One region of the Metabacillus sp. YM-086 genome, then DNA from elsewhere that is predicted to be linked to it. Evidence: predicted binding sites of a transcription regulator. Region 1 holds the regulator's gene; each other region holds the start of a gene.
What was found. Region 1 encodes Rex, which represses fermentation and respiration genes when NADH is low (regulators of the CRP and FNR family bind a similar motif). Its sites were predicted from a motif close to TTGTGAAATATTTCACAA; they were not measured.
Positions count from the first base shown of each region.

Region 2: the regulator Rex is predicted to act here: its motif matches at 1,535-1,552, upstream of qoxA (cytochrome aa3 quinol oxidase subunit II).
Region 3: the regulator Rex is predicted to act here: its motif matches at 1,927-1,944, upstream of ACEWK1_RS20705 (L-lactate dehydrogenase).
Region 4: the regulator Rex is predicted to act here: its motif matches at 2,047-2,064, upstream of ACEWK1_RS16435 (cytochrome c oxidase subunit 2A).

Region 1 is NZ_JBLUOI010000042.1:6,087-9,284, reverse strand. Features, by position in the region: gene ACEWK1_RS17045 (CPBP family intramembrane glutamic endopeptidase) at 1-320, shown strand, start outside; gene ACEWK1_RS17040 (YdiK family protein) at 317-520, shown strand; gene tatC (twin-arginine translocase subunit TatC) at 536-1,285, opposite strand; gene ACEWK1_RS17030 (twin-arginine translocase TatA/TatE family subunit) at 1,302-1,496, opposite strand; gene ACEWK1_RS17025 (redox-sensing transcriptional repressor Rex) at 1,530-2,174, opposite strand; gene moaC (cyclic pyranopterin monophosphate synthase MoaC) at 2,248-2,739, opposite strand; gene ACEWK1_RS17015 (ATP-binding cassette domain-containing protein) at 2,964-3,198, shown strand, end outside.
Region 2 is NZ_JBLUOI010000013.1:78,656-81,853, reverse strand. Features, by position in the region: gene ACEWK1_RS08340 (SRPBCC family protein) at 1-8, shown strand, start outside; gene ACEWK1_RS08335 (nuclease-related domain-containing protein) at 361-750, shown strand; gene ACEWK1_RS08330 (hypothetical protein) at 782-1,333, shown strand; gene qoxA (cytochrome aa3 quinol oxidase subunit II) at 1,630-2,553, shown strand; gene qoxB (cytochrome aa3 quinol oxidase subunit I) at 2,612-3,198, shown strand, end outside.
Region 3 is NZ_JBLUOI010000061.1:7,538-10,735, forward strand. Features, by position in the region: gene ACEWK1_RS20685 (PTS galactitol transporter subunit IIC) at 1-168, shown strand, start outside; gene ACEWK1_RS20690 (hypothetical protein) at 354-530, shown strand; gene ACEWK1_RS20695 (phosphocarrier protein HPr) at 585-851, shown strand; gene ACEWK1_RS20700 (Cof-type HAD-IIB family hydrolase) at 934-1,731, shown strand; gene ACEWK1_RS20705 (L-lactate dehydrogenase) at 1,974-2,906, shown strand; gene ACEWK1_RS20710 (L-lactate permease) at 2,935-3,198, shown strand, end outside.
Region 4 is NZ_JBLUOI010000039.1:30,060-33,257, reverse strand. Features, by position in the region: gene ACEWK1_RS16445 (b(o/a)3-type cytochrome-c oxidase subunit 1) at 1-1,377, opposite strand, end outside; gene ACEWK1_RS16440 (cytochrome c oxidase subunit II) at 1,377-1,847, opposite strand; gene ACEWK1_RS16435 (cytochrome c oxidase subunit 2A) at 1,863-1,985, opposite strand; gene ACEWK1_RS16430 (winged helix-turn-helix transcriptional regulator) at 2,136-2,453, opposite strand; gene ACEWK1_RS16425 (aldo/keto reductase family protein) at 2,619-3,198, shown strand, end outside.

The DNA.
Region 1 (3,198 bases):
TACTAGAAGAAATTATTTTTCGAAAAATTCTTTTTGGGGTACTTTATACTAAGACAAACTTCTTTATTGCTGCTGTTATTAGTTCACTTATTTTTTCACTATTACATGGTGAACCACAGCATGTTCTATTGTACGGTTCAATGGGATTCACGTTCGCGTTTCTTTATGTTAAAACAAAACGAATACTCGTCCCAATCTTTGCTCATGTCGCTATGAATACAATGGTCGTTATTATCCAGACTGTATTCCAGGAAGATATAGAAAGAATGATGAAGCAAATGGAACAAATGCAAGTAATTATTGGAGGCTTTTTATCATGAGAACAAACCCTATTTCCATGGCCATTTTTTATTTGATTATGGGGTTGCTATTTACTTATCTAGCAATAAACAGTGCCCAGGACGGAATATTTACCTTTCCAACTATTTTATTAATGCTAATCGCAACCTTCGATATTGGTGTTGCGATTCGGATGTTTACTTTATCAAGAAAAATTAAAAAAATGAACATAAAAAAATGAGACTTTTCACGAGTCTCATTTTTTTATGTTCTCTTCTTCAAAACGCATCTTCTGTGCTTTTCGATAGGAAATACGCGAAATCCAGATGCTAATTTCATATAAAATAAACAGCGGTATGGAAACCATCAAATGTGACGCTAGTTCAGGTGGTGTGATTAAAGCTGCAATAACTAACAACACAAAGTATGCGTATTTTCTAACCTTTGATAAAAACATAGGAGTGACAATGCCTAATCTAGTTAGAAACATAATCACAACCGGTAATTGAAACAGGATACCAAATGGCACCGTAAGCTGTAATAAGAACGAGAAATACTCATTCACTCCGATGACTTGATTAATATCCAAGTCAGTTGATATTCTTTCCATGAAGTCGATCACAAACGGAAATAGGATAAAGTAAGAAAAGGAAATCCCGAGAAAGAATAACAAAAGTGAAATAGGAATATAGCTTAATGTCACTTTTCTTTCTTTTTCATATAATCCTGGACTAACAAACGACCAGAGCTGATACAAAATAATCGGTGAAGTAATAACAAATGCTATTATGAAAGCGAACTTCATATAAACCATTAATGGATCTGTTAAATTAAAAGCATTTAATGTTAGTGATTTTGCTTCATCAGTTTGCTGCAAATAAATAATGATCGGTCTGGAGAGGAGAAATCCGGCAATAACCGCTACGAAAAAGAAAACGACAACAATAACGAGTCGTTTTCTTAGTTCGGTTATATGTTCCATGACCGACATTTCATCATGTTTCATATCGGTTCATCCTATCTTACTTGACTTCTTCCTTTTTCTCTTTTTTGCTGTCTTGCTCATCATCATCGTCTGCTAAGCCCTTTGTTGCATTTTTAAATTCACGAAGTGTATTACCTGCTGCTTTTCCAAGTTCAGGTAGCTTTTTTGGTCCAAAAATAAGTAATGCTACGAATACGATAAGTAAAAGGCTTCCGATTCCTACTGTTGGCATCGAATCCACCTCCTTTTCTATAATGGTTATTAGTTATTTCTCCTCATGAGGATAATGTTTTAAGAAATAAACTAGTGACTGTAGCTCCACTGCTAAATCTATGTGGTGAATTCTTATTTCATCCGGCACGTTTAACCGTGCTGGTGTAAAGTTTAATATTCCTTTAATACCCTTTGTAATGAGACGGTCTGTGATAGATTGTGCTACTGGTGCTGGTACAGTTAAAATCGCAACTGTAACATCATCAGGAAGATGATGCTCCATCTCATCTAAATGGAAAACCGGTACCCCACCAATTTCTGTACCTACCTTATCTTCGTCTACATCAAAAGCTAGAGAAATAACTGTATTGTTATTTTTAGTGAAATTATAATGTAAAAATGCCGTTCCTAAATTCCCTACTCCAATTAAACATACTTTCGTTATCTCATCTTGATCTAATGTTTTTCTAAAAAAGGATAACAAATAATTTACATTATATCCATATCCTTTTTTTCCAAGAGCTCCAAAATATGAAAAATCCCTTCGGATTGTAGCTGAATCTACCTTTACTGCATCACTTAACTCGGCGGATGAGACTCGTTGCTTTCCTGACGAGTGTAAATTTTTTAAAAACCGATAATATAAAGGCAATCTCTTAGCAGTTGCCTGCGGTATTTTCGTTTGGTCTATATTCAATCTTATCCCTCACATTCACACAAACACATATGACAATGCTTATAGGATTTTGGAGATACTAGTAAAATCCATGTCATATTTCGTTTCTTAGGAAATCGCCGCTTTTACCACCTGTTTTCTCTACTAAATAGGTTGGGCCTATAATCATTCCTTTATCCACTGCTTTGCACATATCATAAACAGTTAGTGCTGTTATGCTAGCAGAGGTTAACGCTTCCATTTCAACACCTGTACTTCCCTTTGTTTTCACAGTAACTGAGATCAATAGAGTATAATGATTCGTATCACGAGCATCCCATTCAAACTCAATGTTTACACCTTTTATTGAAATTGGATGACACATAGGAATAACCTGTGATGTTTGCTTAGCTGCCATAACTCCAGCTACTTGTGCAACCGATAATACATCACCTTTTCCTATTTCATGGTTGATCATTTTTTCATAAACCTCTTTTGTTACTTGAATACTTGTCTTAGCTTGAGCTGTTCTAACAGTCTCTTCTTTAGCCGAAATATCAACCATCTTTGCTCGGCCTTGTTCATTAAAATGAGTAAAATCTGACATATACAAATCTCCTTATATTAGACTATACACTATTTTTTAGCTTCTGTCTGTTTTGTTATTGTGACAATTATATGGATACAAAAAGCAAGAATCACCCGTTTAACATCTAAGAGTATATGACACACTTGAATCGAGAGCACTTTTCTTTTCCGTCGACAAAATTCGGGTGGTGACAGGCACCCCAAAACTAAGCTACACTTAAAGCATTAGTAGAGGTGAAAACAATGATATTGTTACAAATAAATCAACTTAGTAAATACTTTGGTGCTGACCCTATTTTATCGAATATTAAGTTGGAAGTACAAACGAGAGATAAAGTTGCGATTGTTGGTCGTAATGGAGCAGGGAAATCAACACTTTTAAAAATTATTTCCGGAGCCATGTCCCATGATTCTGGTGAAATTATTAAGCCTAAAGATGTTTCGGTTGGATATTTAGCTCAAGACACCGGGCTTGAAT
Region 2 (3,198 bases), on a different contig from region 1:
TGGGGTAGTGGTGGTGCCTGGTGCTGGGTGCCTGTCACTCCCCGAAGTTTGTCGGAATTTGTAATAGAAATACCAGGTAGATGGGCCGCTGTATGCGGCCTTTTTCTATTTAGGAAGAGTCCTGTTGGGGGGCGGAAATTGCTGACTTATGTCGAATGATAGATTTTTTGCCAAAGTTGATAGATTATCCTATAAAGTTGATAGATTTTCTGCTAAAGTTGATAGATTTTTACTCGAAGTTGAAAAATTAGGTATGCAGGATGATAGATTTCACAATTTTAAATAAAAATAATAGTAAATTAGAGGATTATTTCACTATGTAGCGAAGGTATAAGCATATTTTTATAAGGAGTTGGAGCTATGATAGTAAAAAAGAGAGAAATACCTCTTATTATTCTTAAATTACAGGCATTATTAGAAAGAATAAGACCAGGCCAAATCAAAGTCCCTGAAATAAAGAATGATCTTTCCAAGAGACTAGCTGGATACAAAGGTGAAAAAGCAGTAGATTATCAATTATCATTTCTGCCTGAAGATAACTTTTACATTTTAAATGATATTCGTTTAAAAGAGTCAGGCCGCTATTTCCAAATGGATTCATTATTATTGAACAGATACTACTTGATTAAATTAGAAATTAAAAATATCGCAGGCACAATTTATTTTGATTCTAACTCATCAGCTAATAAGGGAGTTGGGCGGAAAGGAAACGGCATTTCAAGACCCTATTGTTCAATCCCTTCAACATGAGAAGCAATTGAAGAGGTGGTTGAAGAAAAATATGTTTTCAAATATTCCAATTCACTCCCTAGTGGTAATTAGTAACTCTAACACCCTCATTCGTACTTCTCCACGCGATAACAAAATGTTGAGCAACATGGTCGTAAACGCCAATTATCTCCCAACAAAACTGCAGAAAATCCATAATAAATATAAAAAAGAAATAATAAGTGAAAAAGAAATAAAAAAGATAATAAGACAGTTGAAAAAAGGTCATCAAGAACTCGATCAGCCTATACTCAAGAAATTTAATATAAGAAAAGGTGATATTCTTAACGGTGTAATTTGTCCATCTTGCTCATTCCTGTCAATGGAGAGATTATATGGAACTTGGTTGTGTCCAAAATGCCAACATAAAGATAAGAATGCACACCTTAAAGCCATTAAGGATTATAAACTTTTATATGGTTCAGAAATAACCAATCAACATATGAGAGACTTTCTATGCATTAATTCCAGTGCTTTAGCCACAAGGTTACTAAAGTCCCTTGATGTGTCATCTACTGGATCAACCAGAGACAGAATCTATAACCTGGATATTAAATACAAATAAATTCCCATCCTCCACCACTACAAGCACACCCTCCCATGTAAGTGGAATTTTTTCCATAAAAGTGAACAATTTATGATCAATATATTACGAAAAAGTGACTAATAGTTGAACGATATATGACACATGATTTTACCAATAAACTTATTTGCGAACGTCTGATATGATGTGATTAACGATCTTGTGTGATCTTTCACACTGATCTTGTGCATGTTTTCACAAAGTGTTGTCGGGGTATCTAACTCTGATGATGTAGGTATAGAATGAAGCTTATGTGAAGGAAAGAAAGGAGTACTTATATGAAATTAAAATGGACGTTGTTCACAGTTATGGTTTCCATTGCCGCATTGTTATCAGGATGTGAGCCGTTACTGGTTTTGGATCCTAAAGGACCACAGGCAGAAAGACTAGCAAGTGACATCTTATTATCTATGGGAATTATGTTATTTATCGTTCTTGTTGTTCTTGGACTATTAGCTTATATGTTAGTGAAATATCGTGCTTCTAACATGCCTGATGATTATGAGCCACCACACATTCATGGAAATGTATGGGTTGAAGCGATTTGTGTAGGTGTACCAATTATTATTGTTGCTTACCTTTCTTTTGTGTCAGTGCAAAGTAACTATATTGTTGAAGCACAGCCTGAAGGATATGAAGATAAAGAGCCTTTAGTTGTTTATGCGTCATCTTCTAACTGGAAATGGCACTTTAGTTATCCAGAAGAAAATATTGAAACGGTGAATTACTTATATGTACCAACAGATCGTCCACTTGAATTTAAGCTTTATTCACATGGACCAATTACAAGTTTCTGGATTCCACAGCTTGGTGGACAAAAGTATGCGATGAATGATCACATTACAACACTTCATCTTGCAGCAGATCACGCTGGTGAATTTTTAGGAAGAAACTCAAACTTTAGTGGTGAAGGATTTGCTGATAATACGTTTAACGTAACAGCTATGTCTCAAACTGAATTTGATGAGTGGGTGGATGAAGTAAAAGAAACGGCTGAACCACTTACTGAAACAGAATTTGAAGAGTTATTAGAGCCGGGTCATCTTGGTCAATTAACTTATACGGGTACTCATTTAGAGTTTGCTCCACCAAATCACGGTCATCACAGTGAAGAAGGTTCAGAGTCTGAACATGAAGGACATGAAGCAGAAACAACTGAAACTGACTCACACGAAGACCATTCAGAACACAGTAATCATTAACTTTTAAAAGATATCGGATCTTTAAAATAAATTTACTTCCGAAAGGAGTCACAAACGTATGGATTTCTTTGATCGTTTTGCCGTACCTCATCCAAGCTTTGCAATCTATGCTTCGATGGTAGCCATTGGTTTAACCACGATCGCTATCATTGCTGGATTAACGTACTTTAAAAAATGGGGTTATTTATGGCGTGAATGGATAACAACAGTTGACCATAAACGTATCGGTATTATGTATTTAATTTCCGCGTTAGTTATGTTATTCCGTGGTGGTGTCGACGGAATTATGCTTCGTGCACAGCTAGCGGTTCCTGATAATACGTTACTCGATTCACAGCATTATAACGAGATTTTTACAACACACGGGGTTGTTATGATTCTATTCATGGCGATGCCATTTATCATGTTCTTCATGAACTTGGTTGTTCCACTGCAAATTGGAGCACGTGATGTTGCGTTCCCACGTCTTAATGCTTTAAGCTTCTGGTTATTCTTTATGGGAGCTATGTTATTTAATATTTCATTCGTTGTTGGTGGGTCACCTGACGCAGGGTGGACTTCATATTTCCCTCTAGCAAGTGAAGAGTTTAGTAAATCTGTAGGTACGAACTATTATATGATCGCGATACAGATTGCCGGGATAGG
Region 3 (3,198 bases), on a different contig from region 1:
ATCGCATTAACTTTATACTTAGCTACAGATTTAGCACAAGTTCATACTCAATTAGCAATTGACGGTAAATTCAATATGCCAGAAGGAACAAGCTTGGTATCAAGTCTTGACCAAGGTGGAAACTTCATCAACTATGTTGTTTATAAGATATTCGCAATATTTAACTAGAACACCCAGAGTATTACTTTTACAAAAGTTATTCTCATATAATAATTGAAAACAATGTAAAATGACTATATATAGGTGTTAAAGAGAAATAAAATTGTCTAAGTATAGCTCTAGTTTTTGACTGGAGCTATTAATTTTAATGAACCTTTTTTAAAAGAAACTATGTAAGAGAAAGGTGAGGTAGTATGATTGAAACATTTGTCGATTATGCATTAGGACCACACGGCAGATATTTAAGTGAGTTATACCTCGATAATCAGTTTCTAATCAATACGATCGTTGTTGGATTTGCCTGTTACAAAATATTCTTTGGAAAACGAAAGCAAGATCCTTCAGTAAAATCGGTGACTGAAACAAAATAGTCTTATTGCATGATAGAGTAATATAAAATTGAGATGTTTGAAAGGACGGGTTACATGGTAGAAAAAACATTTAACATTATCGATGAATCTGGAATTCACGCACGTCCAGCTACTCAAATAGTAAGTGTGGCGTCAAAGTTTAATGCAGAAATTACACTTGATTATAAAGGGAAAAGTGTAAACTTAAAGTCAATTATGGGAGTTATGTCTCTCGGTATTCCTAAAGGTGCTGAAATCAAAGTTACTGCTTTAGGTGCAGATGAAAGTGAAGCTGCCCAGGCAATCTCTGAAATTATTACAAAGCAAGGCTTAGGAGAATAACGAGCATAAAATGGAGTCTTGAACATCTCAAGGCTTTTTCTTTATACCTTTCAAGGATCATTTCTAAAGGAGGAGTATGATTTTGGTAGACACACCGATTGTATTTTTTGATTTGGATGGCACTCTTTTAACAAGTGAATTTAAAGTAGCTAATAGTTCCATAGATGCTATTAAGACCATAAAAAAGTTAGGTGCTGAGCCAGTTATAGCTACTGGTAGAAATATTAGTGAGATTGGTAATGTATTAGAACTCACAGGTATTCGTTCATGTGTTGCTATGAATGGCCAGTATGTTATGTACGAGGGTGAGGTTATTTATGAAAATCCACTTGACCAAAATGAAGTAAAGCTTTTACATACAACAGCTTCTCAAAACGGTCATGATTTAGCATTTTACAACGCTGAATATATAACAGTTACTGCAGGAAATTCTGATGTAATCACAAAAAATTACATAGAACGTGTAGGAACAAAATATCCTCCAGTAGATGAGACGATGTATTTAAAATCCCCCATTCATTTAATGGTCCTTTTCTGTAATATAGGCGAAGAACTCTTTTATCAAGAGCAATTTCCATATTTTCAATTTGTTCGGCACTCTCCTTTAGGATGTGATGTGTATCCTAGAGGCACTTCTAAGGCATCAGGCATTCAACGATTAATGGAACATCAGAATTTATCATTGGAAAATTCGTATGCATTTGGTGATGGATTGAACGATATTGAAATGTTTCAACTTGTTAAGCACCCTATTGCAATGGGAAATGCAGTAGAAAATTTAAAAAGTATATCTAAATATGTAACGACTTCTAATAATGAAGATGGCATAATGAAGGGGCTTCATCAATGTGGGTTATTAGATTCAGGTGTAATAAAATAAAGAATAATTAAAATTTTAAACTTAACTAAGAGGGGAGAAATCCCCTCTTTTTATCTTTTAAAGAAGGGGCTTTAAGTGTATTAAAATCTAGTTCTAACTAGATTTTATAAAAAGATTAACAGAGTGTGATCTTTATCACATTATAAATTACATTATGGTGTTAATCTTAACTCAAGTTATAAAACACACACTGGATTGTGAAAAACTTCACAATATAAAATGATAAATTGGAGGAATACAAAATGAATGTAACACTAGGAAATAAAGTTGTATTAGTTGGTACTGGAGCGGTTGGATCAAGCTATGCTTATGCGTTAATGAATCAAGGAATCAGTGATGAGCTAGTGCTTGTAGATTTAAATGAGGAAAAAGCGAAAGGTGACGTAATGGACTTAGATCATGGAATTGTTTATGCACCAAATTCTATGAGCATCACATTTGGTACTTATGAAGATTGCAAGGATGCAGCACTTGTTGTTATTTGTGCCGGTGCTGCACAAAAGCCCGGGGAAACAAGATTAGATCTTGTAAGTAAAAATGTAAAAATCTTTGAATCTATTGTAAACCAAATTATGCAATCTGGATTTAACGGAATTTTCTTAGTGGCTACAAATCCAGTTGATATTTTAGCCTACGCAACATGGAAATTTTCTGGATTGCCAAAAGAAAGAGTGATCGGATCTGGAACAGTGTTAGACTCTGCTAGATTCCGCTATTTATTAGGTGAAGAATTTGATACAGCCCCAACAAGTGTACATGGCTATATTATCGGAGAACATGGTGATTCTCAATTACCTGTATGGAGCTCTGCAAATATTTCTGGTACACCAATTGCACCGAAATTAACAGAGGAACGAAAACAGGAAATTGCAGTTCAAGTTCGAGATGCTGCCTATAAAATCATTGAATCTAAAGGGGCAACATATTACGGAATTGCTATGGGATTAGCGAGAATTACGAGAGCAATCTTAAAGAACGAAAATGTGGTTTTACCAGTTGGGGCTTACCTTGATGGTGAAAATGGACACAGTGATGTTTATATTGGGGTCCCAGCTGTGATCAATCGCACAGGTATAAAGAAAGTTGTAGAGCTATCTTTAAATGATCAAGAGCAAGAAAAATTCACAAAGTCAGTTAAAACACTAAAAGCTATTCAAGCTACTATTTGGGGTTAGGTAAAAACCACACAGAGGAGAATTCATCATGTTAGTTGAGACGTTTGATCCATTTCAGCATCTCGCCATATCAGCATTAGTTGCAGCCATACCAATCATATTGTTTCTATTATGCTTAACAGTGTTCAAGATGAAGGGAATACATGCAGCTTTATTAAACTTAGCAGTCACCTTCTTAATTGTATTAGTAGTCTTTAAGCTCCCTTTTGGAGAAGCAATCGGAAGTGTCATCCAAGGAGCCATATTAGGATTATGGCCGATTGGTTATATCATTGTGATGGCAGTATGGCTT
Region 4 (3,198 bases), on a different contig from region 1:
ATGGTTAGATAATAGTCCATTGAACCACTCTAAAGCAGACGGATCATCCATATAGCCTGCGAAAGCTGTACGTCTCGGTGCCCCTAGTAAACCTAAAATATGCTGTGAGGTACTCATGAGCAGCATACCGATTGACCAAGTAATAATCTGAATGAAAGCTAGTTTTTGAATTGCCTTTGTTAGTTTTCTACCTGTTAAGTAAGGTATTAACCAAAAAGTTAGCCCCATAAATGTCATAGCAACAGGTGTTCCAACGGTAATGTGAAAATGTCCGACAACCCATAGTGTATTATGAACAACCTCGTTCAGCTGGAAACTTGCATTGATTATTCCACCAGCACCACCCGGGATAAAGAAGAACATAGCAATGAATAAAGATGTAAATCGAATATCTTTCCAAGGAAGTTTAAATAACCAACCAAATAATCCTGAAGCTCCTTTTAATCTTCCTGTTCTTTCGAATGTTCCAAACATAGAGAAGGCGGTCATTAATGATGGGATAATGACCATAAATGTTAAAACTGTCTGTAAAAACTTCCAAAAGCTTGAGATACCTGGTTCTGTAAGCTGATGGTGAAAGCCAACAGGTATAGAAAATAAAATAAATAACACGAATGACAAACGAGCAAGTGAATCACTAAAAACCTTTCCGCCAATAATTTTTGGAACAACTACATACCATGCCATATAAGCAGGTAACAACCAGAAGTATACGAGCGGGTGCCCGAAATACCAGAAAAGTGATCGGCTTAATTCAACATTAATAGTATCAACCCAACCGAACGCCCAAGGAATAAATTGAAATAATACAGTTGCTACTACACCTAGGCAAGCAATGATCCAAAGAATAAGAGTAGATATCGTCATATAGGCAAACAAAGGGCTTAGTTGCTTTTTATGTTCTTTTTTCCATTTTACATAATGACCAATAAGGGCAAAGCTGTATATCCAGGTTCCTACTACGAATAGGGCCAAACCTACATAATACCATCCACTTGCTTGAAGTGGTGCGTAAAATGTGTAAAGAACAGAAGCTTTGCCAGCGATGATCTCCACTGTCGCAAGAATGGTTCCTGCTGTTGTTACAATAAAACCAAGCCATGAAAATGAACGGACTTTTGGTCCAAAAGCACCAAGGGAATAGCTCATTCCAGAAATAAGAAAAGCAAAGATAAAATAGGTTGTAAAAATAAGTGCTAATAAAACGCCATGTGCTGTTAATATTTGATAATAGTCAAGCCATGGTGGAAGTGTAAGTGCATCATTTCTAATAAACACCTGCATTAAACCACAAAATGTTCCTATTAAAAAAGCAATATAAGCGACAACAATATTTGTAATAGCGAGCTTTCTATCGCCTAAACTGATCTGTTTCATTACTCAACCACCTCAATTGTTGTTTTCATAAAATGATGTCCTGTGCCACAGTACTCGTTACAAATCACTAAATACTGTCCAGCCTTATCAAACGTATATTCCTTTGTATTAATTTGACCAGGCACAACCATCATGTTTACATTTGTTTTTGCAATCGAGAAGCTATGAGTAACATCAGTACTAGCTACCTTAAAAACTACTTTTTTTCCAACTGGTACTTTTATTTCCACTGGATCGTACCCAAATGCTTTGGCAACGATAATAACTTCATATGTGTTGTCATCAATTTGATGAACACCAGGGTTGTCAAAAGGAGCTGTTTGCTCTACTTTATCAGGATCAATTGTATCCATGCCCCCTGAAGGATGATGATTGAAAGCAAACGCTGTTACACCAATAATACTTAGAAAAACAACTAAAGAAATAATACCGAATCCTAACCAGATTTTTTCAAATTTATGAAAATGCATTGAAAACCCCCCTAACTATCGTGATAAATAAAAGAAATAAACACCAAACCACATGACTATAATGAAAATACCAATGGCAAAAACACTAATTAAAGTACCTTTAAGTTCATGATCTTCGTGCTTTATTTTTTTGCTCATCATAATCCCCCTTACGTTTTGCTCTTCTTAAGGTAAGGTTAAGGGATTCCAAATATAATTGATGTGATAAATCTCACTTAAAAAAAGAAAAAAGTGAACTCAAATTGAAGTTCACTTTGCTTAATAATCCTTATTGTTATGAAAGCTCAGTTATCCCCACTGTGCTCCCCATTTTTTCATTTCTTTTAACATACTATTTAGAGCATGACCTTTTTCTGTTAAAGTATATTGAACTGTCACAGGTACAGTTGCAAAGGTTTCACGAGTTAGTACTTCATGGGTTTCTAAATGACGTAGTGTATCTGTTAGTGCTTTTGGACTTATATTCGGGATTGCGCGCTGTAGTTCACCGAATCTTCTTGTTCCATCAAAGAGTTGTTTAATAACAAGAAATGACCATTTTCCACCTATAATATTTAGTGCTTTTTCAATGGAACATTCAATATGTAACTCGTTTACTTTCTCCATAGTATCCCCCTTATAGCTACTATAAAAAGTATAGTAGATTACTTGTTTTTAATTATATCAAGAATATTTCAGTACTTGTATACCATTTCGCAACTATATATAATTTACAAATGTAAACGATACCACAAATACATGTTCATTCATTTTGTTAAAGGAGATGTTGAAATGAAATATAGACGCTTAGGCAGATCAGGATTAAAGGTGAGTGAAGTAAGCTTAGGAAGCTGGCTTACATATGGTGCTTCAACTGAAAAAGATAAAGCTGTTAAAACCATTGAAACAGCATACGATCTAGGGATTAATTCATTCGATACAGCAAATGTATATGCAACAGGTGAATCTGAAAAAGTTGTCGGAGAAGCACTTGGTGGGTACAGTCGTGATTCATATGTGCTAGCAACCAAAGTGTTTTGGCCAATGGGGGAAGGACCTAATGACCGTGGACTTTCTAGAAAGCATGTATTTGAACAGCTTCATGCTAGCTTGAAACGATTAAATACTGATTATGTGGACATTTATTATTGTCACCGTTATGATCCAGAAACACCTGTTGATGAAACATTAAGAACCATTGATGATTTAGTTCGCCAAGGAAAAATTTTATATGCAGGTGTAAGCGAATGGACAGCTCAACAAATTCAAGAAGCGGTTGGAACAGCAGAGAAATATTTATTAGATCGCATTGTGGTAAATCAACCGAATTATAACATGTTTCACCGTTACATAGAAAAAGAAGTGATCCCGG